Linked DNA regions of Streptomyces sp. 2114.4. Each later gene encodes a partner of the first gene's protein in a complex. Links are inferred from orthologs where the notes say so. Each region holds a gene or a part of one and is shown on either strand. Other genes may lie near its edges.

Region 1 (11,914 bases):
CCGGGGATCGCATCCTTCACGGTGGCGACGATGACGTCACCGATGCCCGCGTAGCGGCGACCGGAACCACCGAGAACACGGATGCAAAGGATCTCCTTCGCACCAGTGTTGTCGGCGACCCGCAGTCGCGACTCCTGCTGGATCACGTCTATCTCCTGTGTGTCTGCCGGTTCCCGGCAGGGGCGCCGCCTCGTACGAGACGAAGCCCCTGCCGAGCCTGGCGGAACTGTTCCTAGGGGGTCCCCCTAGGAGGGATTACTTGGCCTTCTCGAGGATCTCGACGATGCGCCAGCGCTTGGTGGCGGACAGCGGCCGGGTCTCCATCAGGAGGACGCGGTCGCCGACGCCGGCAGCGTTCTGCTCGTCGTGCGCCTTGAGCTTGTTGGTACGGCGGATGACCTTGCCGTACAGCGCGTGCTTGACGCGGTCCTCGACGGCGACGACGACGGTCTTGTCCATCTTGTCGCTGACGACGAGACCCTCACGGGTCTTGCGGAAACCGCGCTCGTTCGTCTCAGTCACATTCTTCTCGCTCATCAGGCGCTCTCCACCGTCTCGATGCCCAGCTCGCGCTCACGCATCAGGGTGTAGATCCGGGCGATGTCCTTACGGACGGACTTGAGCCGACCGTGGTTCTCGAGCTGTCCGGTCGCCGCCTGGAAGCGGAGGTTGAACAGCTCCTCCTTGGCCTCACGAAGCTTGCCGACGAGGTCCTCGTCATTCAGCTCGCGCAGCTCGGTCGCCTTGGTACCGGCCGCCATCACGACTCACCTGCCTCGCGCCGCACGATGCGGCACTTCATCGGAAGCTTGTGGGCGGCGCGGGTCAGCGCCTCCTTGGCAACCTTTTCGTTCGGGAAGGACAGCTCGAACATCACCCGACCGGGCTTGACGTTCGCGACCCACCACTCCGGAGAACCCTTACCGGAACCCATGCGGGTTTCGGCCGGCTTCTTCGTGAGCGGGCGGTCCGGGTAAATGTTGATCCAGACCTTGCCGCCACGCTTGATGTGACGGGTCATCGCGATACGAGCGGACTCGATCTGACGGTTCGTCACGTAAGCCGGGGTGACGGCCTGGATGCCGTACTCACCGAAGGCCAGCTCGGTGCCACCCTTGGCCATACCGCTGCGCTTCGGGTGGTGCTGCTTGCGGTGCTTGACCCTGCGAGGGATCAGCATGTCGGTCAGGCCTCCGTTCCGGGGGTCTCCGCCGGAGCAGCGGCTGCGGCCTCGGCCTTGGGGGCCTCGGCAGCGGCGGCCTGCTGCTGCGGCTTGCGGCCACCGCGGCCGCCACGCTCGCCACCGCGGCGCGGGCGGTCGTTGCCGCCACCGCGAGCCGGGCGGTTACCCGCACGGGCGGCAGCGTTCTCGGCACGCACCTCGGCGATGTTCTTGACGTCGCCCTTGTAGATCCAGACCTTCACGCCGATGCGGCCGAAGGTGGTCTTGGCCTCGAAGAAGCCGTAGTCGACGTTCGCACGGAGCGTGTGCAGGGGCACACGGCCCTCGCGGTAGAACTCCGAGCGGGACATCTCGGCGCCGCCGAGACGGCCACCACACTGGATCTTGATGCCCTTGGCGCCGGCCTTCATCGTCGACTGCATGCTCTTACGCATGGCGCGACGGAAGGAGACGCGGGAGGACAGCTGCTCGGCGACGGCCTGGGCCACGAGCTGAGCATCGGTCTCGGGGTTCTTGACCTCGAGGATGTTCAGCTGGACCTGCTTGCCGGTCAGCTTCTCCAGCTCGCCGCGGATGCGGTCCGCCTCGGCGCCGCGGCGGCCGATGACGATGCCCGGACGAGCGGTGTGGATGTCAACGCGGACGCGCTCACGGGTGCGCTCGATCTCCACCTTGGAGATACCGGCGCGCTCCATGCCCTTCGTCATCATGCGACGAATGGCGACGTCTTCCTTGACGTAGTCCTTGTACAGCTTGTCGGCGTACCACCGCGACTTGAAGTCGGTGGTGATGCCGAGCCGGAACCCGTGCGGGTTAACCTTCTGGCCCATTACCGGGTTCCTTCCTTGCTGCTGACGACCACGGTGATGTGGCTGGTCCGCTTGCGGATCCGGTAGGCACGGCCCTGGGCGCGCGGACGGAACCGCTTCAGGGTCGGGCCCTCGTCGACGTACGCCTCGGAGATGACGAGGCTGCCGGCGTCGGTGTGGTCGTAGTTGTGCGCGGCGTTGGCAATGGCGCTGTCCAGCACCTTGCCCACCGGCACGCTCGCGGCCTGCGGGGCGAAACGCAGGACCGCCTGAGCCTCCGTGGCATTCATGCCACGGATAAGGTCCACCACGCGGCGGGCCTTCATGGGCGTGACGCGGATGTACCGCGCCTGGGCCCTGGCTTCCATGGTTGTCCCTTCGGTGTCAGTCATAGTCTTCGCACTCCGCCGATCAACGACGCCGCGACTTGCGGTCGTCCTTCTCGTGGCCGCGGAAGGTGCGGGTCGGCGCAAACTCGCCGAGCTTGTGGCCGACCATCGACTCGGTGACGAACACCGGGACGTGCTTGCGGCCGTCGTGCACCGCGATCGTGTGGCCGAGCATGGCCGGGACGATCATCGAGCGGCGGGACCAGGTCTTGATGACGTTCTTGGTGCCGGCATCGTTCTGAACATCCACCTTCTTGGAAAGGTGGTCGTCGACGAAGGGCCCCTTCTTGAGACTGCGCGGCATCTAAACCCGCTCCTAGCGCTTCTTGTTCGTCTTGCGGCGGCGGACGATGTACTTGTTGCTCGCCTTCTTCGGCGAACGAGTACGACCCTCCTTCTGACCCCACGGCGAGACCGGGTGGCGACCACCGGAAGTCTTGCCTTCACCACCACCGTGCGGGTGGTCGACGGGGTTCATCACGACACCACGCACGGTCGGGCGGACGCCCTTCCAGCGCATGCGGCCGGCCTTACCCCAGTTGATGTTCGACTGCTCGGCGTTGCCGACCTCGCCGACGGTGGCGCGGCAGCGCACGTCGACCAGGCGGATCTCACCGGACGGCATACGAAGGTGAGCCATGCGGCCCTCCTTCGCCAGCAGCTGCACGGAGGCACCGGCCGAGCGGGCGAACTTCGCACCGCCGCCCGGACGCAGCTCGATCGCGTGGATCGTCGTACCCACGGGGATGTGACGCAGCGGCAGGTTGTTGCCCGGCTTGATGTCGGCGCCAGCGCCGTTCTCAATCCGAGCACCCTGGACCAGGCCACGGGGCGCGATGATGTAGCGCTTCTCGCCGTCTGCGTAGTGCAGGAGCGCGATGCGCGCGGTGCGGTTCGGGTCGTACTCGATGTGCGCGACCTTGGCCGGCACGCCGTCCTTGTCGTGACGACGGAAGTCGATCACTCGGTAGGCGCGCTTGTGGCCACCGCCCTGGTGGCGAACGGTCACACGACCGGCGTTGTTACGGCCGCCCTTGCTGTGCAGCGGGCGGACCAGCGACTTCTCCGGCGTGGACCGCGTGATCTCGACAAAGTCGGCGACGCTGGAGCCACGACGGCCCGGGGTCGTCGGCTTGTACTTGCGGATACCCATTTCTCAGTCCTCGTCCGATTCCGGACGACTCGGACTCCGTTAGGAGACCGGGCCGCCGAAGATGTCGATACGGTCGCCCTCGGCGAGGGTCACGATGGCGCGCTTGGTGTTCGCACGCTTGCCGTAACCGGTGCGGGTGCGCTTGCGCTTGCCCTGCCGGTTGATCGTGTTGACCCCGGTGACCTTGACCGAGAAGACCGCCTCGACGGCCTGCTTGATCTGGGTCTTGTTCGCGCCCGGCGCGACGATGAACGTGTACTTGTTCTCGTCCAGCAGGGCGTAGCTCTTCTCCGAGACAACCGGCTTGACGAGCACGTCACGCGGGTCCGAGAAGGTCTTGCTGGTGACGACGGCCTCAGTCATCAGGCGTCGCTCCCTTCGGTCTCAGCGGCCTTGGGGCCAGACACGAAGGACTCGAAAGCGGCCTTGGTGAAGACCACGTCGTCGGAGACGAGCACGTCGTACGTGTTCAGCTGGCCCGGCTCCAGGATGTGAACCTGGGGCAGGTTGCGGGCGGACAGCCACGCGGCCTCGTCGCTGCGCTCGGCGACCAGGAGCACGTTCTTGCGCTCGCTGACCTTGCCGAGGAGAGTCTTGGCGGCCTTGGTGGAGATGTCGCCCTCGACCACGCCGGAAACGACGTGGATGCGGCTGTTGCGGGCCCGGTCGGTGAGGGCACCGCGCAGGGCGGCGGCCTTCATCTTCTTCGGGGTCCGCTGGCTGTAGTCACGCGGCACGGGGCCGTGGACGATGCCACCGCCGGCGAACTGCGGCGCGCGGGTCGAACCCTGACGCGCACGGCCGGTGCCCTTCTGGCGGTACGGCTTCTTGCCACCGCCGCGGACCTCGCCGCGAGTCTTGGTCTTGTGCGTGCCCTGACGGGCCGCGGCCAGCTGCGCGACAACGACCTGGTGGATCAGCGGAACGCTGACCTTGGCGTCGAAGATCTCCGTGGGGAGCTCGACGCTACCGGCCTTGTCGCCTGCCGGCGAAAGGATGTCAATGGTGCTCATCGGTTACCTCAGGCCCCCTTGGCCGCGGTACGGACCAGGACGAGGCCGCCGTTCGGACCAGGAACTGCGCCCTTGATGAGCAGCAGGCCCTTCTCCGCGTCAACGGCATGGACGGTCAGGTTCTGGGTGGTGACCCGCTCATTGCCCATACGGCCGGCCATCCGCATGCCCTTGAACACGCGGCCCGGGGTGGCACAGCCACCGATGGAGCCAGGCTTACGGTGCACGCGGTGGGCACCGTGGGAGGCCTTGCCGCCATGGAAGCCGTGACGCTTCATGACACCGGCGAAGCCCTTGCCCTTGCTCTTGCCGGTCACGTCCACCTTGACGCCGGACTCGAAGGTCTCAGCGGTCAGCTCCTGGCCGAGGGTGTACTCGCCGGCGTCGGCGGTACGGACCTCGACGAGGTGACGACGGGGGGTGACGTCGGCCTTCGCGAAGTGGCCCTTGAGGGGCTTGTTCACCTTGCGCGGGTCGATCTCGCCGAAGGCGATCTGGACGGAGTCGTAACCGTCCTGGTCATTGGTGCGCACCTGGGTAACGACACAGGGGCCGGCCTTCACCACGGTCACCGGGACGACACGGTTGTTCTCGTCCCAGACCTGGGTCATGCCGAGCTTCTCGCCCAGGATGCCCTTGATCTGCTTAGCCATCTCTTCCGCGCCTCTCAGAGCTTGATCTCGATGTCAACGCCGGCCGGAAGGTCCAGGCGCATCAGCGAGTCAACGGTCTTGGGCGTCGGGTCGAGGATGTCGATCAGGCGCTTGTGCGTGCGCATCTCGAAGTGCTCGCGCGAGTCCTTGTACTTGTGCGGCGACTTGATGACGCAGTACACGTTCTTTTCAGTGGGCAGCGGCACCGGGCCCGCGACCGACGCACCAGTACGGGTCACCGTCTCGACGATCTTCTTCGCCGAGGAGTCGATGACCTCGTGGTCGTAGGCCTTGAGCCGGATGCGGATCTTCTGTCCCGCCATGGCTACTTCGTAGTCCTGTCTCTCGTAAACGCTCTGGGACCCGATGTGCTGTGCTCCGTGAGGAGCACCGCCCTACCTCCGACCCCCGCGGTCGGGCGTGTCGCGCGCCTTCCGGTAAATCCCCACAAGGAGGATCCCTCTGGAAGGAATGCGTGGGGGTAGGACACCCACCGGGCGCCTGGCCGAGGCACCCCGCTGACGCTTCCCGGAAGATTCCCGTATTTCCGACCCTGAGAAGGGACGACGAATACCTGGGACTCGCTTCCGGTCCTCCCGGCGGGAGGCGCGCAGCATCGGCACTCAACCGAGCAACCTGGACAGTGTGCCATACAGGCCACGGCACTGGCCAACTGAAGCGGGAGACACTACCCGACCGCCGGGCTGAGCGGGTGCCCCCTCGGCCGCGGCGGGCCAACGGAGCGGCGGGAACCAGGGCCGCCACCACCCTGACTCACTTCACACCGGCGGCCCGTGGGCTGCACGCAGCGGATGGCGGCTCATCGGGCCGGCGGTAACGCTTCCGTGTTCCGCGATCCGTTAGCCGTCCCCCTCGTCACGGAATAACGCAGTCGGTCGCCGCTACCGGCGAAACAGAATATCCGCAGCACGAAGGGGCCCGGACATGCCGATCGCGCCGACACGGGCAGAGATCGATCAACTCTTTGCTGACGCCGGATGGCACCCCGCTCGCGACGCATCCGAAAGGGTCCGGGAATTAGCGGAGTTCGCCATTTGCCGACCTGACAGCACACGGTTGCCAGGCCAGACTCTTCCCGGAAGCGGAGGACGTCCTGCGCTCGTACGGGCCCCTCGACGTGCCCTTCTTCCCTGCCGCCGGGCACACAGACCGCTTCAACGCCTGCGCAAGATTCTGCAGCGATACGGCCGAGCAGATCTCCGACACCATGGACGATACGCGACAGCCAGTATTTCCCATTGGGTGGGAAAGAATCCAGAACGGGCTCGTGGCAATGGACCCCGATAATCGGATGTACTAACTGCACCACACCGGCGCCTACTACGCAGGAACAGGAATGCACGAAGCATTTTCCCACCTGTACACGGTGCGCCTTCAGCCCATCGAGGAATACCTCTCCTGACCCACCGAAGACCCCGACCCGAACGCCAAGGAGCCCCGCCCACCTGACGGTGAGCGGGGCTCCTTGTGAGCTCCGGGGAGCTACGACCGGATCAACCGGATCAACGGAATTACTTGTTGATCTTGGTGACCTGGCCGGCGCCGACGGTCCGGCCACCCTCACGGATGGCGAACTTCAGGCCCTCCTCCATGGCGACCGGCTGGATCAGCTCGACCGACATCTCGGTGTTGTCGCCCGGCATGACCATCTCGGTGCCCTCGGGGAGGGTCACGACGCCGGTCACGTCCGTGGTACGGAAGTAGAACTGCGGGCGGTAGTTGTTGAAGAAGGGGGTGTGACGGCCACCCTCGTCCTTCGACAGGATGTACGCCTGGGCCTCGAACGAGGTGTGCGGCGTGACCGAGCCCGGCTTGATGATGACCTGGCCGCGCTCGACGTCCTCGCGCTTGATACCGCGAAGCAGCAGACCGACGTTCTCACCGGCCTGGCCCTCGTCGAGAAGCTTCCGGAACATCTCGATACCGGTGACCGTGGTGGTGGTCTTCTCGGTCTTGATGCCGATGATGTCGACGGTCTCGTTGACCTTGAGGACACCACGCTCGATACGACCGGTGACAACGGTGCCACGGCCGGTGATCGTGAAGACGTCCTCGATCGGCATCAGGAACGGCTTGTCGACGTCACGCTCGGGCTGCGGGATCGCCTCGTCGACGGCGGCCATGAGCTTGAGGACGGAGTCGCCCCACTCCTTGTCGCCCTCGAGCGCCTTGAGCGCCGAGACCTTGACGACCGGAACGTCGTCGCCGGGGAACTCGTACTCGGAGAGGAGCTCACGGACCTCGAGCTCGACGAGCTCCAGGATCTCCTCGTCGTCCACCATGTCGGCCTTGTTCAGGGCGACAACGATGTACGGAACGCCGACCTGGCGGGCCAGGAGCACGTGCTCCTTGGTCTGCGGCATCGGGCCGTCGGTGGCGGCAACCACGAGGATGGCGCCGTCCATCTGCGCCGCACCCGTGATCATGTTCTTGATGTAGTCCGCGTGACCGGGGCAGTCGACGTGGGCGTAGTGACGGTTCTCCGTCTGGTACTCGACGTGCGCGATCGAAATCGTGATACCGCGCTGGCGCTCCTCAGGAGCCTTGTCGATCTGGTCGAAGGCCGAGGCCTCGTTCAGCTCCGGGTACGCGTCGTGCAGCACCTTGGTAATGGCGGCCGTGAGGGTCGTCTTACCGTGGTCAATGTGACCGATGGTGCCGATGTTGACGTGCGGCTTAGTCCGCTCGAACTTCGCCTTCGCCACTGGTTCCTCCTGAAGTGGTTCTGTACGCCTTACTCATCGGCGCCAGGTGATCTTTGCTGGGATGCCGGCTGACGGGGCAATCCTCGCGGATTGCGGGGATTACCCCATCAGACGGTGTCAAGCCTAAAGCGTGTTCCGACTCCGCGGAGACGGGACTACTCGCCCTTGGCCTTCGCGATGATCTCCTCGGCGACGTTCCGGGGAACCTCGGCGTAGGAGTCGAACTGCATCGAGTAGCTCGCGCGACCCGACGTCTTGCTGCGGAGGTCTCCGACGTAGCCGAACATCTCCGAGAGGGGGACCAGGCCCGTGACGAGCTTGGCTCCGCTGCGCTCCTCCATGGACTGAATCTGACCACGGCGGGAGTTGATGTCGCCGATCACGTCGCCCATGTAGTCCTCGGGCGTGGTGACCTCGACCTTCATCATCGGCTCGAGCAGGGCCGGGGAGGCCTTGCGCGCGGCCTCCTTGAAGGCCATCGAACCGGCGATCTTGAAGGCCATTTCCGACGAGTCGACCTCGTGGAAGGCACCGTCGAGCAGGGTGACCTTGACACCGGTCAGCGGGTAGCCGGCGAGAACACCGAACTCCATGGCCTCCTGGCAGCCCGCGTCCACGGACGGGATGTACTCCCGCGGGATACGGCCACCGGTGACCTTGTTCTCGAACTCGTACCCGTCGCCCTCGAGCGGCGCGATCGCGATCTGCACCTTCGCGAACTGGCCGGAACCACCGGTCTGCTTCTTGTGCGTGTAGTCGAGACGCTCGACCGGCTTGCGCAGGGTCTCGCGGTACGCGACCTGCGGCTTGCCGACGTTGGCCTCGACCCGGAACTCACGCTTCATACGGTCGACCAGCACGTCGAGGTGCAGCTCGCCCATACCCGCGATGATGGTCTGGCCGGTCTCCTCGTCGGTGTGCACCTGGAACGAGGGGTCCTCTTCGGCGAGCCGCTGGATGGCGACACCCAGCTTCTCCTGGTCGCCCTTGGACTTGGGCTCGATGGCGACCTGGATGACCGGGGCCGGGAACTCCATCGATTCCAGGATCACCGGGTTGCCCGCGTCGCAGAGGGTCTCACCGGTGGTGGTCTGCTTCAGACCCATGACGGCGACGATGTCACCGGCACCCACCGACTCGATCTCCTCACGCTTGTTCGCGTGCATCCGGTAGATCTTGCCGATGCGCTCCTTCTTGCCCTTCACCGAGTTCTGCACCTGCGAGCCGGCCTCGAGGCGGCCCGAGTACACCCGGATGAAGGTGAGCTTGCCCAGGTGGGGGTCGCTCGCAATCTTGAACGCAAGGGCGGACAGCGGCTCGGCCTCGGACGGCTTGCGCTTGATGACCTCTTCCGGGTCGTTGACCGCGTGGCCCTCAATGGCCTCGACGTCCAACGGGGAGGGGAGGTAGCGCACGACCGCGTCGAGCAGGGGCTGGACGCCCTTGTTCTTGAACGCGGTACCGCAGAACACCGGGGTCACGGTGGTGTTCTCGGCCTTGCCCGAAGCGATGGTGATCCGGCGGATCGCCGCGTAGAGCTGCTCCACGGTGGGCTCCTGGCCCTCCAGGTACAGCTCCATGATCTCTTCATCGTTCTCGGCAACGGCCTCGAGCAGCTTGCCGCGCCATTCGTCGGCAGCCTCGATGTGCGTGTCCGGGATGTCGACGGTGTCGTACATCTCGCCCTTGGCAGCCTCGGCCGACCAGACCAGGGCCTTCATGGTGACGAGGTCGACGACGCCCTTGAAGTCCGCCTCGGTGCCGATCGGGAGCTGCATCACGATCGGGGTCGCGCCCAGGCGGTCCACGATCATGTCGACGCAGCGGTGGAACTCGGCGCCCGTGCGGTCGAGCTTGTTGACGAAGCAGATACGCGGCACGCCGTAGCGGTCCGCCTGACGCCAGACGGTCTCGGACTGGGGCTCGACACCGGCAACGCCGTCGAACACCGTCACCGCACCGTCCAGGACGCGCAGCGAGCGCTCCACCTCGACCGTGAAGTCGACGTGGCCCGGGGTGTCGATGATGTTGATGGTGTTGTCGACGTTCTCCAGCGGCCAGTGGCAGGTCGTCGCGGCAGACGTGATGGTGATGCCGCGCTCCTGCTCCTGCTCCATCCAGTCCATCGTGGCAGCGCCGTCGTGGACCTCACCGATCTTGTAAGAAACACCGGTGTAGAACAGGATCCGCTCGGTGGTGGTCGTCTTGCCCGCGTCGATGTGGGCCATGATCCCGATGTTGCGGACCTTGGCCAGGTCAAGCGAAGTGGTAGCCATAGTGGCTCAATCTTCTCTCGGTCTCGATGTGGGTTGCGACTACCAGCGGTAGTGCGCGAAGGCCTTGTTGGACTCGGCCATCTTGTGCGTGTCCTCACGCTTCTTGACCGAAGCGCCGAGGCCGTTGGAGGCGTCGAGCAGTTCGTTCATGAGGCGCTCGGTCATGGTCTTCTCGCGGCGGGCGCGGGAGTAGCCCACGAGCCAGCGCAGCGAGAGGGTGGCGGCGCGGCCGGGCTTGACCTCGACCGGGACCTGGTAGGTCGCGCCACCGACACGGCGGGACTTGACCTCAAGGGTCGGCTTGATGTTCTCGAGCGCGCGCTTGAGCGTGATGACCGGGTCGTTGCCGGTCTTCTCGCGCAGACCCTCCATGGCGCCGTAAACGATGCGCTCGGCGGTGGAGCGCTTTCCGTTCAGCAGCACCTTGTTGATGAGGGAGGTCACCAGAGGAGAACCGTAGACCGGGTCGATGATGACCGGGCGCTTCGGGGCGGGGCCCTTACGAGGCATTCTTACTTCTCCTTCTTGGCGCCGTAGCGGCTGCGAGCCTGCTTGCGGTTCTTGACGCCCTGCGTGTCGAGGGAGCCGCGGATGATCTTGTACCGAACACCCGGCAGGTCCTTCACACGACCACCACGCACGAGCACGATCGAGTGCTCCTGCAGGTTGTGGCCCTCACCCGGAATGTAAGCGGTGACCTCGATCCCGCTGGTCAGACGCACACGCGCGACCTTACGCAGGGCCGAGTTCGGCTTCTTCGGGGTGGTCGTGAAAACACGCGTGCAGACGCCACGGCGCTGGGGGGAACCCTCGAGCGCGGGCGTCTTGTTCTTCTCGACCTTGTCCTGCCGGCCCTTGCGGACCAGCTGCTGGATCGTAGGCACCGTTTCTCCGGTTTCTGTGTGCCAGTCTCGGTAAAGCTAACCTGGAACATTCCCCGACCCACGCGGTCGGGTGTGTCGAATACTGCAGTCCGGTCCTCGCTGGAACGAGTGAGGCGGCAGATTGCGGTGTCAAAACCCGGCTTCCGTGCTGTGGCTCTCCCGGCCAGAGGCTGTGGAGAATTGCGCGCACGACAGCCCAGGGACACCCCAGGCACAAGGTCAGAGCGTACCTACCGCATGGGCTGCGGTCAAAACAAATGCACACGCGAAGGACACGCCGGACTCCTCACGGCGTTGCGGCCACCGTAGTGCGATCGGCGACCCTACGGAAGAAGGCACCGCACCGCTACCACGGCCGCTGTGCCGCCGCCGCGGCCGCCTGCCGTCCGGGCCGCGGACCACTCAGAGGTTGACCGCCGCCGACAGGATGAAGACCAGCAGAAACAGCGCCCAGCCGCCGATCGCCAGCCAGCCCAGCACCAGTCCCGCGATGGCCTGGCCGTCCCCCCGCTCCCCCGAGCGCCGGATCTCGGCACGCGCCTTGTGTCCCAGGATCACCGCCGGAATCGCCGTCAGTCCCCAGGTCATCGGCGTCATGATCCCGCAGACCAGCGCGCCCGTCGCCGACGAGTTGGAGTGCACCGGCGCCGGCATCTGCACCGGCATGAACGTCGCCGGCACCATCGGCCGCTGTGGCTGGAACTGCGCCTGCGGTACCGGCCCCTGCGGTAGATCCGCGACCAGCATCTGCAGCTCCGCGTGGGTCTGCGCCTTGTAGGCCCGTCCTATCCGCTGCTCGTACTCCGGCTGCTGCAGCCGCCCCTCGGC
Region 2 (10,560 bases), 900 kb from region 1 along the record:
AGATCTCCATGCGGGCCACCTTATGGGGGCCGCGGCCCGGCGCGAAGGGGCGTGCGGACACCGGGTGGCTCGTTCCGGAGAGCGGAAAACCCCAGGCCATCCGGCCCGGGGTTTCCTGGTGAGAGCGGGCGACGGGAATCGAACCCGCGTAGCTAGTTTGGAAGACTAGGGCTCTACCATTGAGCTACGCCCGCGAGCGCCGCAGGTCGCAGGACCTCGGCACGCAGTGCATCCTAGCGGGTCGCGGCGGTGCACCGCACATCCCCTCGCGCGGACGAGGCGGACGGCCCGTCCGGGCCCGCACATCGCCCCACGGGGCATCCGGGTAACTGGCAGCCGTACCGCCTGCGGCCATGTACCCTACGTGTCGCACCGACGGGGTGTGGCGCAGCTTGGTAGCGCGTCCGCTTTGGGAGCGGAAGGTCGTCGGTTCGAATCCGGCCACCCCGACCAGCAGCAGGTCAGCCCGACGACACGGTGTCGGGCGGGGCCCCGGCCCACCGTGGCGGCGCCGCCCGGGAGCGGCCGTCCAAGGTCGCGTTGTGGGCGTCATCCTTCTTGCGGTTACTATGCAAGCTGCGTGCCCGTGTGTCTGTGTACCGGGCGAGATCGGCCGGACCCGGATCAGCCGGGCACAGGCAGATCTCACGCAGAACCCCAGAAGTCAGCCCCAAGGAGACCGAACCGTGAAGAGCGCCGTGGAGACCCTGAACCCGACTCGGGTTCGGCTCACTGTCGAGGTGCCCTTCGAGGAGCTCAAGCCCAGCCTCGACGCGGCGTACAAAAAGATCAACCAGCAGGTCACGGTGAAGGGCTTCCGCCAGGGCAAGATCCCGGCCCGGGTCATCGACCAGCGGTTCGGCCGTGGCGCCGTGCTGGAGGAGGCCGTCAACGACGCGCTCCCGAAGTTCTACACCGAGGCGGTCAACGAGGGTGAGCTGAACGTCCTCGGCCAGCCCGAGGTCGACATCACCGAGCTGAAGGACGGCGAGCTGCTGGCCTTCACCGCCGAGGTCGACATCCGCCCCGCCCTCGAGATCCCGGACTACTCCGGCATCGAGGTCGAGGTCGACGCCGTCGAGGTGTCGGACGAGGACGTGGACAAGTCCGTCGAGCAGCTGCGTGAGCGCTTCGCGACGACCAGCCCGGTCGAGCGCGCGGCCCAGGACGGCGACGTCCTGACGCTGAACCTCGAGGCCAAGGTGGACGGCGAGGTGCTGGAGGACGGCGTCGCCGAGGGTGTCTCGTACACCGTCGGTTCCGGCGAGCTCCTCGACGGCATCGACGAGGCCGTCACCGGCGTGGAGGCCGGCAACAGCGCCACCTTCACCTCCGAGCTCAAGGGCGGTTCCGCCGAGGGCAAGGAGGCCGAGGTCACGGTCGAGGTCACCGAGGTCAAGTCCCGCGAACTGCCCGAGCTGGACGACGACTTCGCCCAGCTGGCGAGCGAGTTCGACACCCTCGAGGAGCTGCGCGCGGACAGCCGCAAGCGCCTCGAGCAGATGAAGAAGTACGACCAGGCCACCCAGGCGCAGGAGAAGGTCCTGGACGAGCTGCTGAAGCTCGTCGAGGTGCCGATGCCGGAGAAGCTGCTCGCGGACGAGATCGAGACCCGCAAGCACAACCTGGTCAACCACCAGCTCGGCCAGATGGGCCTCGACCTCGCGAAGTACCTGGAGATCCAGGGCAAGAGCGAGGAGGAGTTCGACGCCGAGACCAAGGAGCAGGCCGAGAAGGGCATCAAGACCCAGTTCATCCTGGACGAGCTGGTCAACAAGGAGAAGCTGAACGTCAGCCAGGAGGAGCTCACCGAGCACCTCATGCGCCGCGCGCAGTCCTCCGGCATGTCCCCCGACCAGTTCGCCCAGGCCGTCGTCGAGGGCGGCCAGGTGCCGATGCTCGTCGGTGAGGTCGCCCGCGGCAAGGCCCTCGCGGTCGTCGTCGAGGCCGCCACGGTCAAGGACAGCAACGGCGAGGTCATCGAGCTCGACGACGAGGACGAGACCGCCGAGACGGTCGAGGCCACCGAGGCCGACGAGACCGAGGCGGTCGCGGAGGAGAAGCCCGAGGCCTGAGCCCCGGACACCGCCCTGCGCCTGCGCGCAGCTCTGTGAGCACGGGCCCGAACACGCACGTCCGCGTGTTCGGGCCCGTGGTCGTACCGCCCCGTGAGCCTGCGCTCACAGCGAACAGTTATCGATGCGGGATGGCGTTGTCCGACCTGCGCGTTAGGGTCCGTAGATACGAGGGCAGGGGAGTCCCTGAAACCGCGCCGGGGCCACACACGGCGCCGCCTCCCCACGCCCCAGCAGACGACGCTGAGACGGCCTGGAGCCGTCCGACAACGAGCAGGTGGACACGTGACGATCCCGATGCCTTCCGCCGCCGCTGAGCCGACCTTCGGTGGCCTCGGCGACCAGGTCTACAACCGGCTGCTCGGCGAGCGGATCATCTTCCTCGGCCAGCCGGTCGACGACGACATCGCCAACAAGATCACCGCGCAGCTGCTTCTCCTCGCCGCGGACCCGGACAAGGACATCTTCCTCTACATCAACTCCCCGGGCGGCTCGATCTCGGCCGGGTTGGCGATCTACGACACCATGCAGTACATCAAGAACGACGTGGTGACGATCGCGATGGGCCTCGCGGCCTCCATGGGACAGTTCCTGCTGAGCGCCGGCACCCCCGGCAAGCGCTTCGCGCTGCCGAACGCCGAGATCCTCATCCACCAGCCCTCCGCGGGCCTGGCGGGCTCCGCGTCGGACATCAAGATCCACGCCGAGCGGCTGCTGCACACCAAGAAGCGGATGGCGGAGCTGACGGCCTTCCACACCGGTCAGACCGTCGAGCGGATCACCCAGGACTCGGACCGCGACCGCTGGTTCTCCGCCGATGAGGCCAAGGAGTACGGCCTGATCGACGATGTGATGACCTCCGCCGCCGGCGTTCCGGGCGGGGGCGGCACCGGGGCCTGAGCCCCGTACCACTCGCCCTACAGCCCCCAGCCCACTTGATCGCCACCAGGACGGTGAACACCACGATGAACAACTACCCCGGCAGCGGCCTCTCCCAGGGCGCGGAGTCCGAGTTTTCCGGCCCGCGCGCAGAGTCCCGCTACATCGTCCCGCGCTTCGTCGAGCGCACCTCGCAGGGCGTGCGCGAGTACGACCCGTACGCGAAGCTGTTCGAGGAGCGCGTGATCTTCCTCGGCGTGCAGATCGACGACGCCTCGGCCAACGACGTCATGGCGCAGCTGCTGTGCCTGGAGTCGATGGACCCGGACCGGGACATCTCGATCTACATCAACAGCCCCGGCGGCTCCTTCACGGCGCTCACGGCCATCTACGACACGATGCAGTTCGTGAAGCCGGACATCCAGACGGTCTGCATGGGCCAGGCGGCCTCCGCCGCGGCCGTGCTGCTCGCCGCCGGTACCCCCGGCAAGCGGATGGCGCTGCCGAACGCCCGGGTGCTGATCCACCAGCCCTACAGTGAGACCGGCCGCGGCCAGGTCTCCGACCTGGAGATCGCCGCCAACGAAATCCTGCGGATGCGTTCGCAGCTGGAGGACCTGCTGGCCAAGCACTCCTCCACGCCGGTCGAGAAGATCCGTGACGATATCGAGCGTGACAAGATTCTGACCGCCGAGGAGTCCCTGGCGTACGGTCTGGTCGACCAGATCGTCTCGACGCGGAAGTCGTCCGTCTCCATCGGCTGACGATCCTCGCGAAGTGAGCCGGAGCGTTGCCCCCTTGGACCAAATCGGATCGAGTGAACCGAGTCGGTCCAAGGGGGGCCCGAACGGGGGGCCCGGCAAGGTACCGTCGATAGGCAAGCACCCGGGTCCGTGAAGCAATGCGGATCCCAGGCGAAGGGGAAGCACCTCGTGGCACGCATCGGTGACGGCGGCGACCTGCTCAAGTGCTCATTCTGCGGAAAGAGTCAGAAGCAGGTGAAGAAGCTCATCGCGGGACCTGGTGTGTACATCTGCGACGAGTGCATCGACCTCTGCAACGAAATCATCGAGGAGGAGCTCGCCGAGACCTCCGAGGTGCGGTGGGAGGAGCTCCCCAAGCCGCGGGAGATCTACGAGTTCCTGAACGGCTACGTCGTCGGCCAGGACCCCGCCAAGAAGGCGCTCTCGGTCGCCGTCTACAACCACTACAAGCGGGTGCAGGCGGGCGAGAACGGCCCCGGCCGCGGCGATGAGGGCATCGAGCTCGCGAAGTCCAACATCCTGCTGCTCGGCCCCACCGGCTCCGGCAAGACCCTGCTCGCGCAGACCCTCGCCCGGATGCTGAACGTGCCGTTCGCCTTCGCCGACGCCACGGCGCTGACGGAGGCCGGCTACGTCGGCGAGGACGTCGAGAACATCCTCCTCAAGCTGATCCAGGCCGCGGACTTCGACATCAAGAAGGCCGAGACCGGCATCATCTACATCGACGAGATCGACAAGGTCGCCCGGAAGAGCGAAAACCCGTCGATCACCCGCGATGTCTCCGGCGAGGGCGTCCAGCAGGCGCTGCTGAAGATCCTGGAAGGCACCACCGCCTCGGTCCCGCCGCAGGGCGGCCGCAAGCACCCGCACCAGGAATTCATCCAGATCGACACCACCAACGTCCTCTTCATCGTCGGCGGTGCCTTCGCCGGTCTGGAGAAGATCATCGAGGCCCGGTCCGGCGCCAAGGGCATCGGCTTCGGCGCCACGATCCGCTCCAAGCGCGAGATCGAGTCCAAGGACCAGCTCCAGGACGTCATGCCGGAGGACCTGGTGAAGTTCGGGATGATCCCGGAGTTCATCGGCCGCCTGCCCGTCCTCACCTCGGTCCACAACCTCGACCGCGAGGCCCTGCTGCAGATCCTGGTCGAGCCGCGCAACGCGCTCGTCAAGCAGTACAAGCGCCTCTTCGAACTCGACGGTGTCGAGCTGGACTTCGACCGCCCGGCCCTGGAGGCCATCGCCGACCAGGCCATCCTGCGCGGCACCGGCGCCCGCGGGCTGCGCGCCATCATGGAGGAGGTCCTCCAGGCGGTGATGTACGAAATCCCGTCCCGCAAGGACGTCGCCCGGGTCGTCATCACCGAGGACGTCGTGCACTCGAATGTGAACCCGACCCTGGTGCCGCGGGGGCGCGGCGAGTCGGGGGAGCCGCAGGAGAAGAGCGCGTAGGCGCTCCGCACGCACCGCAAGAGCCGCCCGGCAGCGTGATCGCTGCCGGGCGGCTCCGTGTTGTTACACGTGAGATGATGGCCCGTCGGCACCGAGCTGGCATGCCCTTTCGGCAATCCTCGAGTCGACCTTGATCGTGATTAGGTACGCCTGGCAGAAGGGGACGTTGTTATTCCGCTCGATGAGCCCGCCCTCCCCTGTCATCTTGCATGCGGCACGGACCTTCGGTCCCACCTTGTACCCGCCTTCGGCAAGGAACGACGTGCACTGCTTGGTGGTGGCCTGGGCCGGCGCGGTCGCCACGATCGGAAGCGCACCTGCCGCCACCAGTACTCCAGTCGCTGCGGCAAGGCGACGTATCGCTTTGTGCATGAACAACCCCCCTCGTTGTTGATCTTTCGGTCGAGGTGAGGCTAGCAGTCCATACGTCCCTTTCTCTGGGATGCGCAAGGTTTTGGCCAAGGCTCTGCCGAGTGTGCGGTTCCGCCTCCGTGAGCAAAGGCGCCCGACGAGGCCACCTCATCGAGCGCCTTGAAGCTTCAAGACCGGGCTGGACCGCTACTTTTCCTTGCGGACCTCGTTGCGGATCTTGGAGGTCTTCTCGGAGAGCTGCTCGGCGGTGGCGGCCTGGGCCGAGGGGGCGCTCGGCGAGGGGATCGCCTGGTTCATCACCACGCCCACCGCGCTGGAATCTCCCCAAATGCAGACGCTCATCCCGCCGGACGCGGTGATGGTCCCGGAGGTGAAGGAGACCTTGTAGGCCTTGCACTTCATGACCTCGCCGTCGAAGCCATCCGGGGAGTACGCGGTGACTGGTGTGACCGTCTCCACCTTGGCCTTGGACTCGCTCTGCTTCTGGCCTTCGTCGATCTTGGCGAACATCTTGTCCACCGCTCCGGTCGGGTCCGCGATGTTGCCGTAGACGCCGCCGACAGTGAGCAGATCTGCCTTGCTCTTCTGGTACTTCGCGTCGACGGAGGTGCCGTTGGTGATGCCCATCGCCTTGGCTTCCTTGTCGTCGGCGATGGGCTTGGACCCGCCGGACCCGGCGTCGGTCGCCTTGGTGTACTGACCGCTCAGCAGGCTGTCCGGCAGGACCATCGTGTACGGCTTCACCTCCCCGCCCGACCCGAACGCGAAGTACGCCCCCACGCCGATCGCCGCGACGACCGCGACCGCGCCGGCGATCAGGCCGATCTTCTTGCCGTTGCCACCGCTCTCCGGAGCGCCCTGCGGGATCGTGCCGTAGGGGGTCTGCTGGCCGCCGTACGGAGCCTGCTGGCCGTAGCCGGGCTGGCCGCCCTGCTGGGGGTAGCCGTAGCCCTGCTGGGGGGCCTGCTGCGGGTAGCCGTAGCCCGGCTGCTGCCCCGGTACCTGGCCGCCCTGCTGCGGGTAGCCGTAGCCCGGCTGCGGGGCCTGCGGCTGCTGCGGCTGGCCGTATGGGCCGGGCTGCTGGGGCTGCTGGCCGTACGGGCCGGGAGGCGGCTGGTTGAAGCTCATGGAGCGGTTCCCCTCGTGACAACTGAAGCCAGTTGAGTGCTGCGTGATGTTTATACGCTTCCGACATCCTGTATGACGCCGCTGACAGCCGGTGCCCGGGGGGCGAAACCGATTCGAAGCTGCGACATCCGCGCCCGTACACTGTGCGTCGTGACCGAGAACACTCAGCAGAGCAACCACAGCGCCCCCGAACTGCCGACTCAGTACACGCCGGCCGATGTAGAGGGGCCGCTGTACGAGCGCTGGGTAGAGCGGGGTTACTTCGAGGCGGACGAGAAGAGCGACAAGCCGCCGTACACCATCGTCATCCCGCCGCCGAACGTCACCGGCTCCCTGCACCTGGGCCACGCCTTCGAGCACACGCTGATCGACGCCCTCACCCGCCGCAAGCGCATGCAGGGCTACGAGACCCTGTGGCAGCCGGGCATGGACCATGCCGGTATCGCCACCCAGAACGTCGTCGAGCGCGAACTTGCCAAGGAGGGCGTCTCCCGGCACGACCTGGGCCGCGAGGCGTTCGTCGAGCGGGTCTGGCAGTGGAAGAACGAGTCCGGCGGCCAGATCTCCGGCCAGATGCGCCGGCTCGGCGACGGCGTCGCCTGGTCGCGGGAGCGCTTCACCATGGACGAGGGCCTGTCCAAGGCCGTCCAGACGATCTTCAAGCGGCTCTACGACGACGAGCTGATCTACCGCGCCGAGCGCATCATCAACTGGTGCCCGCGCTGTCTGACCGCCATCTCGGACATCGAGGTGGAGTACCAGGACGACGACGGCGAGCTGGTCTCCATTCGCTACGGCGAGGGCGAGAACTCCATCGTCGTGGCGACCACCCGCGCCGAGACGATGCTCGGCGACACCGCGGTCGCCGTTCACCCGGAGGACGAGCGCTACGCCCATCTCGTCGGCACCGAGATCGAGTTGCCGCTGACCGGCCGCCGGATCCCGGTCGTCGCCGACGAGCACGTCGACCCGGAGTTCGGCACCGGCGCGGTCAAGGTCACCCCGGCCCACGACCCCAACGACTTCGAGATCGGGCGCCGGCACGGCCTGCCCAATCTCGCCGTCCTCGACGAGCGCGGCGTCATCACGGCGCACGGCCCGTTCCAGGGCCTGGACCGCTTCGAGGCCCGGTCCGCGATCGTCGGTGCGCTGCGCGCCGACGGCCGGATCGTCGCCGAGAAGCGCCCGTACACCCACTCCGTCGGCCACTGCTCGCGCTGCAAGACCACCATCGAGCCGCGGCTGTCGATGCAGTGGTGGGTCAAGGTCGGCCCGCTGGCGAAGGCCGCGGGGGACGCGGTCCGCGACGGCAAGGTCGCGATCCACCCCAAGGAGATGGAGTCCCGCTACTTCGGCTGGGTCGACAACCTCCACGACTGGTGCATCTCGCGGCAGCTGTGGTGGGGCCACCGCATCCCGGTCTGGTACGGCCCGAACGGTGAGGTCGTCTGCGTCGGACCCGACGACGAGGCGCCCAGCGGCGAGGGCTGGACGCAGGACACCGACGTCCTGGACACCTGGTTCTCCTCCGGGCTGTGGCCGTTCTCCACGCTCGGCTGGCCCGAGCAGACCCCGAGCGTCGGGAAGTTCTATCCGAACTCCGTCCTGGTCACCGGCTACGACATCCTCTTCTTCTGGGTCGCCCGGATGATGATGTTCGGGCTGTACGCGATGGACGGCACCCCGCCGTTCCACACCATCGCGCTGCACGGCATGGTCCGCGACCAGTTCGGCAAGAAGATGTCCAAGTCCTTCGGGAACGCGGTCAATCCGCTGGACTGGATGGACGCGTACGGCTCCGACGCCGTCCGGTTCACCCTCGCCCGCGGCGCCAACCCCGGTGTCGACGTCCCGATCGGCGAGGACTGGGTCCAGGGCTCCCGGAACTTCGCCAACAAGATCTGGAACGCCACCCGCTTCGCGCTGATGAACGGTGCGACGGTGGAGGGCGACCTGCCGCCCGCCGAGCAGCTGTCGGCGACCGACCGGTGGATCCTGTCCCGGCTGAACTCGGTTGTCGCCGAGGTCGATGCGTACTACGACGACTACCAGTTCGCGAAGCTGTCGGACACCCTCTTCCACTTCGCCTGGGACGAGGTCTTCGACTGGTACGTCGAGCTGTCCAAGACCACGTTCATGGCGGGCGGCCCGGCCGCCGACGCCTCGCGCCGGGTGCTGGGCGAGGTCCTGGACGTCACGCTGCGGCTGCTGCACCCGATCGTCCCGTTCGTCACCGAGACCCTGTGGACGACGCTGACCGGCGGTGAGTCGGTCGTGATCGCCGACTGGCCGAAGGCGGTGGCCGTTGCTGGGGCCGACGCCCCGGGCGGCTTCCGGGACGTGGCGGCCGAGCGGGAGATCGAGACCGTCCAGCAGGTGGTGACCGAGGTCCGCCGCTTCCGCTCGGACCAGGGGCTGCAGCCCGGCCAGAAGGTCCCCGCGCAGCTGGAGCTGTCCGGTACGGCGCTGGCGCCCCACGAGGCCGCGATGCGCTCGCTGCTGCGGCTGCAGCCGGCCGGCGAGGGCTTCAGCGCCACCGCCTCGCTGCCGGTCGCGGGCGCCACGGTCGCACTGGACCTGTCCGGCGCGATCGACGTCGAGGCCGAGCGCAAGCGGCTGACGAAGGACCTGGGCGCCGCCGAGAAGGAGAAGGCGCAGGCCACCGCCAAGCTCGGCAACGAGGCGTTCCTCGCCAAGGCGCCGGAGAAGGTCGTGGAGAAGATCCGCGGCCGGCTTCAGGCCGCGGAGGCGGACATCGTCCGGATCACCGCGCAGCTGGCGGCCCTGCCCCAGGCGTAACCGCGGGCCCCGGGCCGTCCCCAAGGCCGTCGTGTGCAGGCCCCTCGTCCGTACGGGCGGGGGGCCTGCGCCGTCCCGGCTCCCGCCGGCCCCGTTCGCGTACCGGCCAGAGCAGGACGTACGCCGTCGAGACGGTCACGAACGCCAGACGGATCAGGCCCCGGGCGGCGTCGTCGGGGACGGCGAAGACGCTGCCGTAGAGGATCAGCAGGGCCAGCCAGCTCCACCAGGGGACCAGTCGGCGCTGGCCGATCACGTCCCACAGCAGGGTGCCCAGCAGCACCGACGCGGTGTAGTAGGTGTAGACGCTGGGGTCGAGGACGATACGGGCGTTGGCGCCGAGCAGCACCACCGCCGCCCAGCGCCCCCGCCACACGGCGACCGAGCCCAGTGCCAGGCCGAGCGCGGCCTGGGCGGGGCGGTCCCAGCCCGGGGTCTCGGGGTCGCCGACGCCCAGCCAGCGCAGTGCGGATGCCGGATGGTTGGGGATGGCGAACTTCGCCGCGGCGAAGGACTGCGGGTCGCCGGCGAAGAACGGCAGCCACGCCAGGGCGACCAGGCCCGCGCACCACACCCCGGCGCGCAGCCACTTCTCCCTCGGCAGGGCGAGCAGCAGCGGGAGGAAGGCCAGCGCGGTGGGCTTGGAATCCATCGCCAGGGCCAGGCAGACGCCGGTGAGCGCGGCGTTGCCGCGGGTGAGGGCCCGTACCGCGAGGGCGGTGAAGAACAGCGCGAGGACGTCGTCGAGATGCCCGAAGCGGACCGCGACCTCGATCCACATGGGGATGAAGGCCAGCCCGGCGATCAGTACGCGCTGCCGCAGCCGCTGGTGGTTGGTGCCGGTGCCCAGGAAGTGGAAGGCGGCGCTGCGGCCCGCCAGCACCACGATCACCAGGCCGAGCAGCGACATCAGCGCCGCGGCCAGGAACTGCCCGGTGGCCTCGGGGAAGGGGTTGAACAGGCCGGCCGTCAGGAAGCTGAGCGGGCCCATCTGGAGCTCGGGGTGGTGCGCGTAGAGGTTCAGGCCGCCGGAGCCGTCGCCCGCGTCGCCCTGGTAGATCAGTTCGCCGCCGGTGCGCAGATAGTGCCAG

What was found.
Region 2: the proteins of rpsG (region 1) and tig are in contact, whole or in part, in a crystal structure (PDB 3GTY), measured with the Thermotoga maritima proteins. The link is inferred for Streptomyces sp. 2114.4 from one-to-one orthologs. Residues at the interface, in WP_004081843.1 of Thermotoga maritima: Lys34, Lys52, Lys55, Glu59, Arg62, Gln63, Glu66, Asn67, Lys69, Val71, Arg95, Ala109, Lys110, Lys111, Gly112, Arg113, Pro114, Glu117, Glu121, Ile124, Ala125, Tyr127, Asn128, Asn129, Thr130, Gly131, Lys135, Asp139, Arg142, Met143; in WP_004081061.1 of Thermotoga maritima: Glu122, Val124, Val129, Leu130, Tyr133, Glu188, Gly259, Ile262, Tyr263, Glu266, Ser270, Glu273, Gln274, Glu277, Arg308, Gln311, Ile312, Ser315, Tyr316, Glu325, Arg329, Arg336, Leu363, Phe366, Trp367, Arg373, Leu377, Arg381, Leu384, Glu387.

Annotation. Positions count from the first base shown.
Region 1 is NZ_FYEY01000001.1:3,467,615-3,479,528, forward strand. What follows is about bases 8,978-11,794. They hold rpsG (30S ribosomal protein S7), read right to left. Parts: upstream 10,713-11,794; coding sequence 10,242-10,712; downstream 8,978-10,241. Other genes in these bases: fusA (elongation factor G), read right to left, coding at 8,978-10,202; rpsL (30S ribosomal protein S12), read right to left, coding at 10,715-11,086; CFW40_RS15140 (DUF1707 and DUF4190 domain-containing protein), read right to left, coding at 11,489-11,794. In the rest of the region: rplN (50S ribosomal protein L14), read right to left, coding at 1-146; rpsQ (30S ribosomal protein S17), read right to left, coding at 256-537; rpmC (50S ribosomal protein L29), read right to left, coding at 537-761; rplP (50S ribosomal protein L16), read right to left, coding at 761-1,180; rpsC (30S ribosomal protein S3), read right to left, coding at 1,186-2,013; rplV (50S ribosomal protein L22), read right to left, coding at 2,013-2,360; rpsS (30S ribosomal protein S19), read right to left, coding at 2,404-2,685; rplB (50S ribosomal protein L2), read right to left, coding at 2,698-3,534; rplW (50S ribosomal protein L23), read right to left, coding at 3,574-3,897; rplD (50S ribosomal protein L4), read right to left, coding at 3,897-4,547; rplC (50S ribosomal protein L3), read right to left, coding at 4,556-5,200; rpsJ (30S ribosomal protein S10), read right to left, coding at 5,215-5,523; CFW40_RS38915 (SUKH-3 domain-containing protein), read left to right, coding at 6,264-6,521; tuf (elongation factor Tu), read right to left, coding at 6,733-7,926; more of fusA, read right to left, coding at 8,082-8,977; more of CFW40_RS15140, read right to left, coding at 11,795-11,914.
Region 2 is NZ_FYEY01000001.1:2,570,925-2,581,484, reverse strand. The notes cover bases 1-2,880. They hold tig (trigger factor), read left to right. Parts: upstream 1-686; coding sequence 687-2,075; downstream 2,076-2,880. Other genes in these bases: CFW40_RS11235 (ATP-dependent Clp protease proteolytic subunit), read left to right, coding at 2,373-2,880; CFW40_RS11255 (arsenate reductase family protein), read right to left, coding at 1-10. In the rest of the region: more of CFW40_RS11235, read left to right, coding at 2,881-2,975; CFW40_RS11230 (ATP-dependent Clp protease proteolytic subunit), read left to right, coding at 3,041-3,718; ATP-dependent Clp protease ATP-binding subunit ClpX, read left to right, coding at 3,887-5,170; CFW40_RS11215 (hypothetical protein), read right to left, coding at 5,729-6,670; CFW40_RS11210 (valine--tRNA ligase), read left to right, coding at 6,821-9,469; CFW40_RS11205 (hypothetical protein), read right to left, coding at 9,435-10,560. UniProt on the Bacillus subtilis protein: Involved in protein export. Acts as a chaperone by maintaining the newly synthesized protein in an open conformation. Functions as a peptidyl-prolyl cis-trans isomerase.